2 regions of the Actinospica sp. genome follow, and region 1 is predicted to be linked to the other one. Evidence: riboswitches for the same ligand, from Rfam matches in the RefSeq annotation. Region 1 holds a riboswitch; the other holds the start of a gene.

Region 1 (4,052 bases):
ACGTGCTGTCCTTCTCGACAACGCTGTCCATCGCCGCGTCCCGCGACTTCACCTGCCTGATCTACAGCGGCGCCGAGATCGAATCCCTCGGCGGCCCCGCCATCGCCGCGATCCGGCTCGGAGCCAGGCCGCTGAGCCGCCGGCGCAAGGTCGGACAGGGCCAGGTCTCCCTCTCGCCCGCGAGCCTCCTCGAAGCGGAGCCCGGCCAGCGCGTCATCTTCACCTCCCTCAACGGCGCCGCCGTCGTCAGCGCCGCGTCGAAGGCCCCCGCCGTGCTCATCGGCAGCCCCCGCAACGCCACCGCCTGCGCCACCCGGGCCACCGACCTGATGACCGCGGTCCGAGCGGGCCGGGTGACGGTCGTCGCCTGCGGCGAGCAGTGGAGCTCGGTCGAGGCCGCCGCCGAAGGCGCCCGGCCGGCGATCGAGGACTGGCTCGGTGCCGGCGCGGTCTGCGCGCGCATGGCAGACCTCGGATACTCGCTCTCCGCCGAGGCCCGGCTCGCCGCGTCCGCCTGGGCCCATCCCTCGGCGCTCGACGACGTGGCCGACTGCGTCTCCGCCCGCGAACTGCGCGCCGCGGGCTTCGCCGCCGACGTCGAGCTCGCCCTCCAGGTGGACGCCGACTCGAAGGTCCCGGTCCGCATGGCCGGCGAGCAGACCGGCCGAGTCTTCCTGGGCGGGTGACCCGTTCGGCGACGCGTCGGCAGGGGCCTGACGGCCGCTCAGCCGGCCTGGCAGGGCGAGGTCACGGCGGACCGCGGACCGGCGAAGTCGGGGATGGGGCGCGGGTCGGCGACGGGGCGGTACCGGCCGTCGACGAGCTCGTACTCCCAGGCGGGTCCGTTGGTCAGCAGGCCGTGCAGCGCGCCGATCAGCCGGTCGACGTCGGCGGACGTCGAGCCGACGCCGAACGAGGCGCGGATGGCCCCGTCGGCGGCGAGGCCGAGCTTGCCGACGAGGGGGTGCGCGCAGAAGCGGCCGTCGCGGACACCGATGCCGTGCTCGGCGGAGAGGTACGCGGCGACCCAGCCGGCGTGGTAGCCCGCGACGGTGAAGGAGACGACGCCGATGGAGTCGTCTTCGAGCTCGGCGGCTTCGGCCTTGTCCGAGTGCACCGGGGCGCCGGTCGGGTCGGGCGCGTCGCCCGGCCAGATGCTCAGCACGCTGATCTCCGGCAGCCGCGCGAGCCCGGCCAGCAGCCGCTGCCGCAGGGCGCTCTCGTGCGCCGCCAGGGCCTCGCCGCCGACCGTGGCGAGTTCCTCGCAGGCCCGGGCGAGCGCGGCGGCGCCGAGCACGTTGGGGGTGCCGCCCTCGTGCCGCGCGGGACCGGTCGCCCAGTCGGTGCCCGTCGTGCCGACCTCGCGGACCGCGCCGCCGCCGGCGAGGTGGGCGGGGGCCGCGTCGAGCCAGTCGCCGCGGCCGACGAGCACGCCGGTGCCGTACGGCGCGTAGAGCTTGTGGCCGGAAAGCGCCAGGTAGTCGACCCCCGATTCGGTCAGCGAGACGCGGCGGTGCGGGGCGAGCTGCGCGGCGTCGACGGCGATGCGGGCGCCGTGCCGGTGCGCGATCTCGGCCAGCTTCCTGATCGGGAGCAGCTGCCCGGTCACGTTCGAGGCGCCGGTGACGGCGAGCAGCGCGGTCGGGGTCGCGGCCAGCGCGGCCTCGACGTCGGCGAGGGTCTCGCGGAGTGTCGGGGCGGCCTCCAGCACCACGTCGCCGCGCCGCTGCCAGGGCAGCAGGTTGGCGTGGTGCTCGATGTCCAGGTAGAGCACCGAACCGCCCCGCGGCACGCAGTGCGCCAGCAGGTTCAGCGCGTCGGTGGTGTTGCGGGTGAAGACGACCAGGTCGTCCTCGCGGGCGCCGAGGAAGCGCCCGATACAGCTGCGCGAGTTCTCCAGCAGCGCGGTGGACACCTGCGAGGCGTAGCCCGCGCCGCGGTGCACCGAGGCGTAGTACGGCAGGGCGGTCGCGAGGTGCTCGGCGACAGCGCGAAGGGCCGGCGCGGAGGCGGCGTAGTCGAGGTTCGCGTAGGGCGCCGAGGCCCCGGTCACCAGCGGTACGGGCAGTCCGGCGCCCACCACCGGAAGAAGCGCGTCAGTGCATTCGGCCGTTGCGAAAACAGTCATGCTCTCGGTCATAGCGGTTCACCCCAAACGGGATCAGGGAAACGCGACGACCGTTATGCCGGGGAGACGGCGTACCGAGTGCCGTACCGGCGCGTAGGGAGCATCACGAATCCGCGCTTGCCGTGCGCCTGCCGCACGGCCCGGTCCTCACCCGGGGCACCCCATCGCGGACGAAGGGTTGCCGGCCAGCGAGCCGGGGCTTGTCGCTGGCACTCATGACCTTGATCAGAGAAATTAGCACGCGGTGCCCGGCCGCGCACCCGCTGTCCGAACCGTAAGACGCATTCGCCGGTTACCATCGTTGGCGCGGGCGGTTGCGATGAGCGATGGGGAACCGGTGGAGATCAGGCGTTTCGTAGGTGCGGAGGCCGGCGAGGCCGAGCTGCGGCAGTGGCACGAGCTGTACATCGTCGAGCGGAAGCGGGACTTCCCCGGCTTCCCGCTCCAGCCGTTCCCGCACTTCGCGGCGGTCTGGCGCGATCCGCGGTTCATGGACCTCGGCCCGCGGCACGCGTGGGGCGCCTACGCGGGCGACGAACTGCTCGGCTTCGGCTCGGTCGTCTACCCGGACAGGCAGCTGCTCGACTGGGCCATCGTGCGGGTGGTGGTCGGCGCGGCTCACCGCAGCCGCGGCATCGGCATCGCGCTGCTGCGCGAGATCGTCGCCGACGCCCGATCCAGGGGCCGTCTCACGTTCGTCAACGACCAGGTCAGGCTCGGCTCGGTCGGCGATCGCTGGGCGCGGGAAATGGGCTTCGCGAACGTGCTGAGCAACCGCTGGCAGATGCTGCACGTGCTGGACGTGGATCCGGCGCTGTGGGATGTCCCGGTTCCCGCGGGCTTCCGGTTCGAGCAGTGGTCCGACGCCGCCCCCGACGATCTCGTGGCCGAATTCGCCAGAGCCCGCAACGCGATCGGCGACGCGCCGACCGGCGGGTCGTCCTACGAGCATCGGGAGTGGACGGTCGAACGCGTCCGACGGAACGAGGCGGACGTTCGCGAGACCGGGGACGAGATGCGCCACGTCGTCGCCGTGCACGAGGAGACCGGCGCCCTCGCCGCGCTCACCGGGATGCTGCTGCGGCCCGGCCGGGTGGATCTGTGCTGGCAGCAGGACACCGCGGTCGTCGAGCGCTTCCGCGGACACGGGCTCGGCCGCGCGGTCAAGGCGGCGATGATGCGCTGGCTGCTGGCGGAATTTCCCGACCTGGAGCGGGTCGTCACGAACAATGCGGCCGACAACGCGCACATGCTCCGGGTGAACGAACAGGTCGGCTACGTCTACTACGCCGACATCGGCATGTTCGAGGCCTCGGTCGAACAGGTCGGCACGGCCCTGAGGATGTCCGCCGCCATCCCGGGGCCTCGTGCTGCATCTGAATCAGAAGACGAACTCGTCTGAGCCTTCGCTACCGCGCGCTGTACTTCTGCAGCCCCGCCTGGACGTCGGCGAGGTCCATCACCGGAATCACGTCGATCTTGGCGTCCAGCTCCTGGAAGAACGGCTCGGCGATGCTCGGGATGTCCGAGGCGTCCACGAGGTCGAAGACGATGTATCCGGTGCGCAGGCCGTCCTTCGTCCCGAAGTACGTGGCCTCCGGCTTGACCGCTTCCAGCGAGGACGTCATGATCTCCGCCAGCTTGTTGTTCCGGATCGCCAGATTGGCCTTCTCGGTGTCCATCGAGACCGTCATCAGAACCCGCATCACACCACCACCTGAAATTGATTGCTTTATTGCATCTGACAATCAATTGTCACCCGCGTGGGTCAAAAAGGACCCGCATGGCGCAGTTGATGCGCCATGCGGGTGAGGATGCTTAGCGCGGCTCAGGAGCCGGCCGGCTACGCCTCCCGAACCGCCTTCGCGAGTTCGGTGCCGAACACGGACTCGTCGCCCTCGACCGCGACGACCAGGTCCGACGG
Region 2 (4,052 bases), on a different contig from region 1:
GTGCGGCGGTCTGACCGGTGAGCAGCTGATGCTGAAGGCGGTGCCGACGTCGCCGCTGACGTTGCTCGGCCTCGTCCGGCACCTCGCCGAGGTCGAGCGCTGGTGGTTTCGGCGCTGCTTCGGTCAGGACAAGGAGCTCGGCGACCTGTACTGCACCGAGGAGTACGAGGACGGCGACTTCGACCTCGCCGCCGCTGATGGCGCCGAGGCCGACTTCGCCACCTACGTCCGTGAGGTCGAGCTGGCTGACGCGGTTGCCGCCGGGCGTTCGCCGGACGATAGCTTCCCCGGCAGGAGGGGCGACTACACGCTGCGGTTCGTCTACCTCCACATGATCGAGGAGTACGCGCGGCACAACGGCCACGCCGACCTGCTGCGCGAGGCGGTCGACGGGGCGACCGGGGAGTAGACGTTCGGCGACCGAGCGCCGCCTACTACTCGGTCGACGCGGTCAGCTTTGCCAATGCGTCCAGCTGCTCGGAGAACCATCTCTGCGGGGGCAGGGCGGCGCCGAGTCGGGCGAGCCGCGCGCAGCGCTCCGCGCGGGCATCAGCGCCCTGGGACAGCGCCTCGTGCATCGCCTCCGCGGTGGCCGTGACGTCGTACGGGTTCACGGTGAACGCGGCCTCCGCGAGTTCTGCGTACGCGCCGGCCTCACGGGAGAGCACGAGCGCGCAGGCGCCGCCGGCCGCCTCCGCGATGATCGGGATCTCCTTGGCCACCAGGTTCATCCCGTCTCTGATCGGGTTGACCACGGCCACGTCCGCCATCCGGTACGCCGCGAGCGAGCGGGCGAAGTCATCCTCGACGTGCATGATCAGCGGCTGCCAGCCGGGGTATTCGGGCGAGGTGAATTCGTGCTCGATCTCCTTGGCCAGCCGCTGTACGGCCGCCGTGTAGTCGCGGTACTCGGCCAGGTCGGTCCGGCTCGGGTAGGCGAACCCGATGTGCACCGCCTTGCCGCGCCACTCCGGGTGCGAGCGCAGCAGCAGGGCGTACGCCTCGAGCCCGCGCACGATGTTCTTCGACAGTTCCGTGCGGTCCACGCGCACGAGCACCTGCCTGTCCGCACCCACCGTCGCGCGCAGCTCCCGCTCGCGCTGGGCCACGTCGTCCTGCGCGGCGCGCTCGATCAGCGCGGCGGCGTCCACGCCGAGGGGGTGCACGCCGAGCCTCTCCGGCTCCGGCCGCGACCCCAGCAGGACTTCGCAGCAGTCCGCGAAGGCGTCCGCCCAGCGCCGGGTCAGGAAGCAGGTGCGGTCCGCGCCGAGCATGCCCTCCAGGATCTGCGCCGCGACCGCGTCCGGCAGTATCCGGAAGTAGTCCGGCGGGGCCCACGGGGTGTGCGAGAAGTGGCCGATCCGCAGGTCCGGCCGCAGCTGCCGGAGCAGCTTCGGGGCCAGGCACAGGTGGTAGTCCTGAATCAGTACTCTGGCTCCGTACGCGGCCTCCTCGGCCAGCGCCTCGGCGAAGGCCAGGTTGTACGCCTCGAAGGCCCGCCACTGCCCGGCGAACTCCGGCCCGAAGGCGGGGCTGGTCGGGGTCGAGAAGAGCATGTGCTGGACGAACCAGAGGGTCGAGTTGGCCACGGCGTTGTACGCGGCGTGGAACGTCTCCTCGTCGATGTCCAGCATGCGCACGGCGGCGCCGCCGCTCTGCTCGAACAGGCCGGACCGGTCCAGCCTGCCGCCCGGCGACCTGCGGACGGCCGTCCGGTCGCCCTCGGAGAGCGCGGCGCAGACCCAGACCACCTCGCCGGGGTCGGCCTCGATCGAGGACAGGCCGGAGACCAGGCCGCCGCCGCCGCGCCGGGCGGTCAGCACCCCGCCCTCGTCGAGGCCGAAGGAGACCGGGCCGCGGTTGGAGGCGAGCAGCACGCTCGCCGAGCGCGGGGAACGCGTTCGCTGTGATTCAGCCGATTCAGACACGATTACTGACTATCTCCCTATGCGGACGGGTGCAAACGCTACCGGTACGCGTCGGGTACAGTGGCTGGCAGGGCGTTCGCGCCCTACACACAACTGCATAAGGAACAGCTCATCCAGAGGAGCAGAGGGTACGGCCCGATGAAGCTCCGGCAACCGCCCAGGATCTCCCCGCATTCGCGAGGCCCGGCCTGGAGCAGGTGCCAAATCCGGCCCGTCGACAGCCGACGGGGAAGATGAGGGAAAGGCCTCGCCTGATGACCACTGCCCAGCTCGCCAGTCCCGCCACGGCCTTCGGCCCGGCCGTCGCGCTGTCCTGCCGCGAGTGCGGCGCGCGGATCCCGCTCGGCCCGCACTACGTCTGCGTGGAGTGTTTCGGCCCGCTCGAGATCGCCTACGACTTCCACCAGGCCGACCGCCCGGCCGTCACCCGCGAGCTGATCGAGTCCGGTCCGGCCTCGATCTGGCGCTACGCCCCGCTGCTGCCGGTCCCGGCCGACGTCGCGGCCAAGCCCAATCTGAACCCCGGCTGGACCCGCCTGGTGCACGCGCGCAACCTGGGCAAGGAGCTCGGCCTGCGGTCGCTGCACATCAAGGACGACACCGGCAACCCGACGCACTCCTTCAAGGACCGCGTCGTGGCCATCGCGCTCGAGGCGGCGCGCACCTTCGGCTTCACCACCCTGTCCTGCTCCTCCACCGGCAACCTGGCCGGGGCCGTCGGCGCGGCCGCGGCGCGCGCCGGGCTGCACTCCTGCGTGTTCATCCCGGCCGGGCTCGAAGAGGGCAAGATCGTCATGGCCGCGGTCTACGGCGGCGAGCTGATCGCGATCGACGGCACCTACGACGAGGTCAACCGCTTCTGCTCGGAGCTGATCGGCGACGACGCGGGCGCGGGCTGGGGCTTCGTGAACGTGAACCTGCGTCCTTACTACGCCGAGGGCTCCAAGACGCTGGCCTACGAGATCGCCGAGCAGCTCGGCTGGCGGCTGCCCGAGCAGATCGTGATCCCGATCGCCTCCGGATCGCAGCTGACGAAGATCGACAAGGGCTTCAAGGAGCTGATCGCGCTCGGCCTGGTCGAGGACCGGCCGTACAAGATCTTCGGCGCGCAGGCGAACGGCTGCTCCCCGGTCTCGGCCGCGTTCAAGGCGGGGCACGAGGTGGTGCAGCCGGTCCGCCCGGACACCATCGCCAAGTCGCTCGCGATCGGCAACCCGGCCGACGGCCCGTACGTGCTGGACATCGCCCGGCGCACCGGCGGCGCCGTGGAGGACGTGACCGACGCCGAGGTGGTCGACGCGATCCGGCTGCTCGCCCGCACCGAGGGCGTCTTCGCCGAGACCGCGGGCGGAGTCACCGTGGGAGTGCTGCGAAAGCTCGTCGAAACGGGCAAGCTGGATCCCGCGGCGGAGACCGTGGTCATCAATTCCGGGGACGGACTCAAGACCCTGGACGCGGTGGCCGACACGGGCGTCACCGCCACGATCAAGCCGAGCCTCGCGGCCTTCCACGAAGCCCGCGACTGAGCACCGAGCAAGCCCCGCAGACCCTGACCGGCACGTAGAAAGGCCCTTCCATGGCAGTGACCGTCCGCATCCCGACCATCCTGCGCAGCTACACCGGCGGTTCCGCCGAGGTCGCCGCCCAGGGAGCCACGCTGGCCGAGGTGATCGAGGACCTCGAGGCGAACCACCCCGGCCTGCGCGCGCGGCTGCTGGACGACGCGGGCAAGCTGCGCCGCTTCGTGAACGTCTACGTGGACGACGACGACGTGCGTTTCGCGGACGGCCTGGCCACGACGACGGGCGAGGGTGCGAAGCTGAGTATCATCCCGGCGGTCGCAGGCGGGTGCTGAGGCGCGAAGCTGAGTATCACTGTGACTAACAACCTGGCGGTCGCAGGCGGCTGCTAAGCACAAGCTGTGAACGCCGCTAAGCACTTGCTAAACATCTGTCCATGGAACGAGATGATCAGTAACCGTCCGATTACAGTTTAGCTGCGGGATTGAATTTGCACCCTGATATGCCCTGGTTCGCCCCGGTTTTTCGCACGTCTGTACCGCGCACGGATTTGCTCGAGAGCCTGTTGCCCACCCGGCCGCAAAGGATACTCTCAGCGCCGGTC

What was found. Region 1 has a riboswitch for S-adenosylmethionine ahead of VG296_RS10885 (aminotransferase class V-fold PLP-dependent enzyme). Riboswitches for the same ligand answer to the same signal wherever they lie in the genome.
Positions count from the first base shown of each region.
Region 2: another riboswitch for S-adenosylmethionine. It lies ahead of thrC (threonine synthase); the one in region 1 lies ahead of VG296_RS10885 (aminotransferase class V-fold PLP-dependent enzyme).

Region 1 covers NZ_DASZKT010000083.1:8,799-12,850, reverse strand. Annotated here, with positions in the region: gene VG296_RS10890 (2-phosphosulfolactate phosphatase) at 1-686, shown strand, start outside; gene VG296_RS10885 (aminotransferase class V-fold PLP-dependent enzyme) at 725-2,128, opposite strand; SAM riboswitch class IV at 2,237-2,349, opposite strand; gene VG296_RS10880 (GNAT family N-acetyltransferase) at 2,448-3,530, shown strand; gene VG296_RS10875 (DUF3303 family protein) at 3,538-3,834, opposite strand; gene VG296_RS10870 (pitrilysin family protein) at 3,972-4,052, opposite strand, start outside.
Region 2 covers NZ_DASZKT010000278.1:8,515-12,566, forward strand. Annotated here, with positions in the region: gene VG296_RS32085 (DinB family protein) at 1-409, shown strand, start outside; gene VG296_RS32090 (alpha,alpha-trehalose-phosphate synthase (UDP-forming)) at 435-1,931, opposite strand; SAM riboswitch class I at 2,035-2,168, shown strand; gene thrC (threonine synthase) at 2,183-3,454, shown strand; gene VG296_RS32100 (ubiquitin-like small modifier protein 1) at 3,505-3,783, shown strand.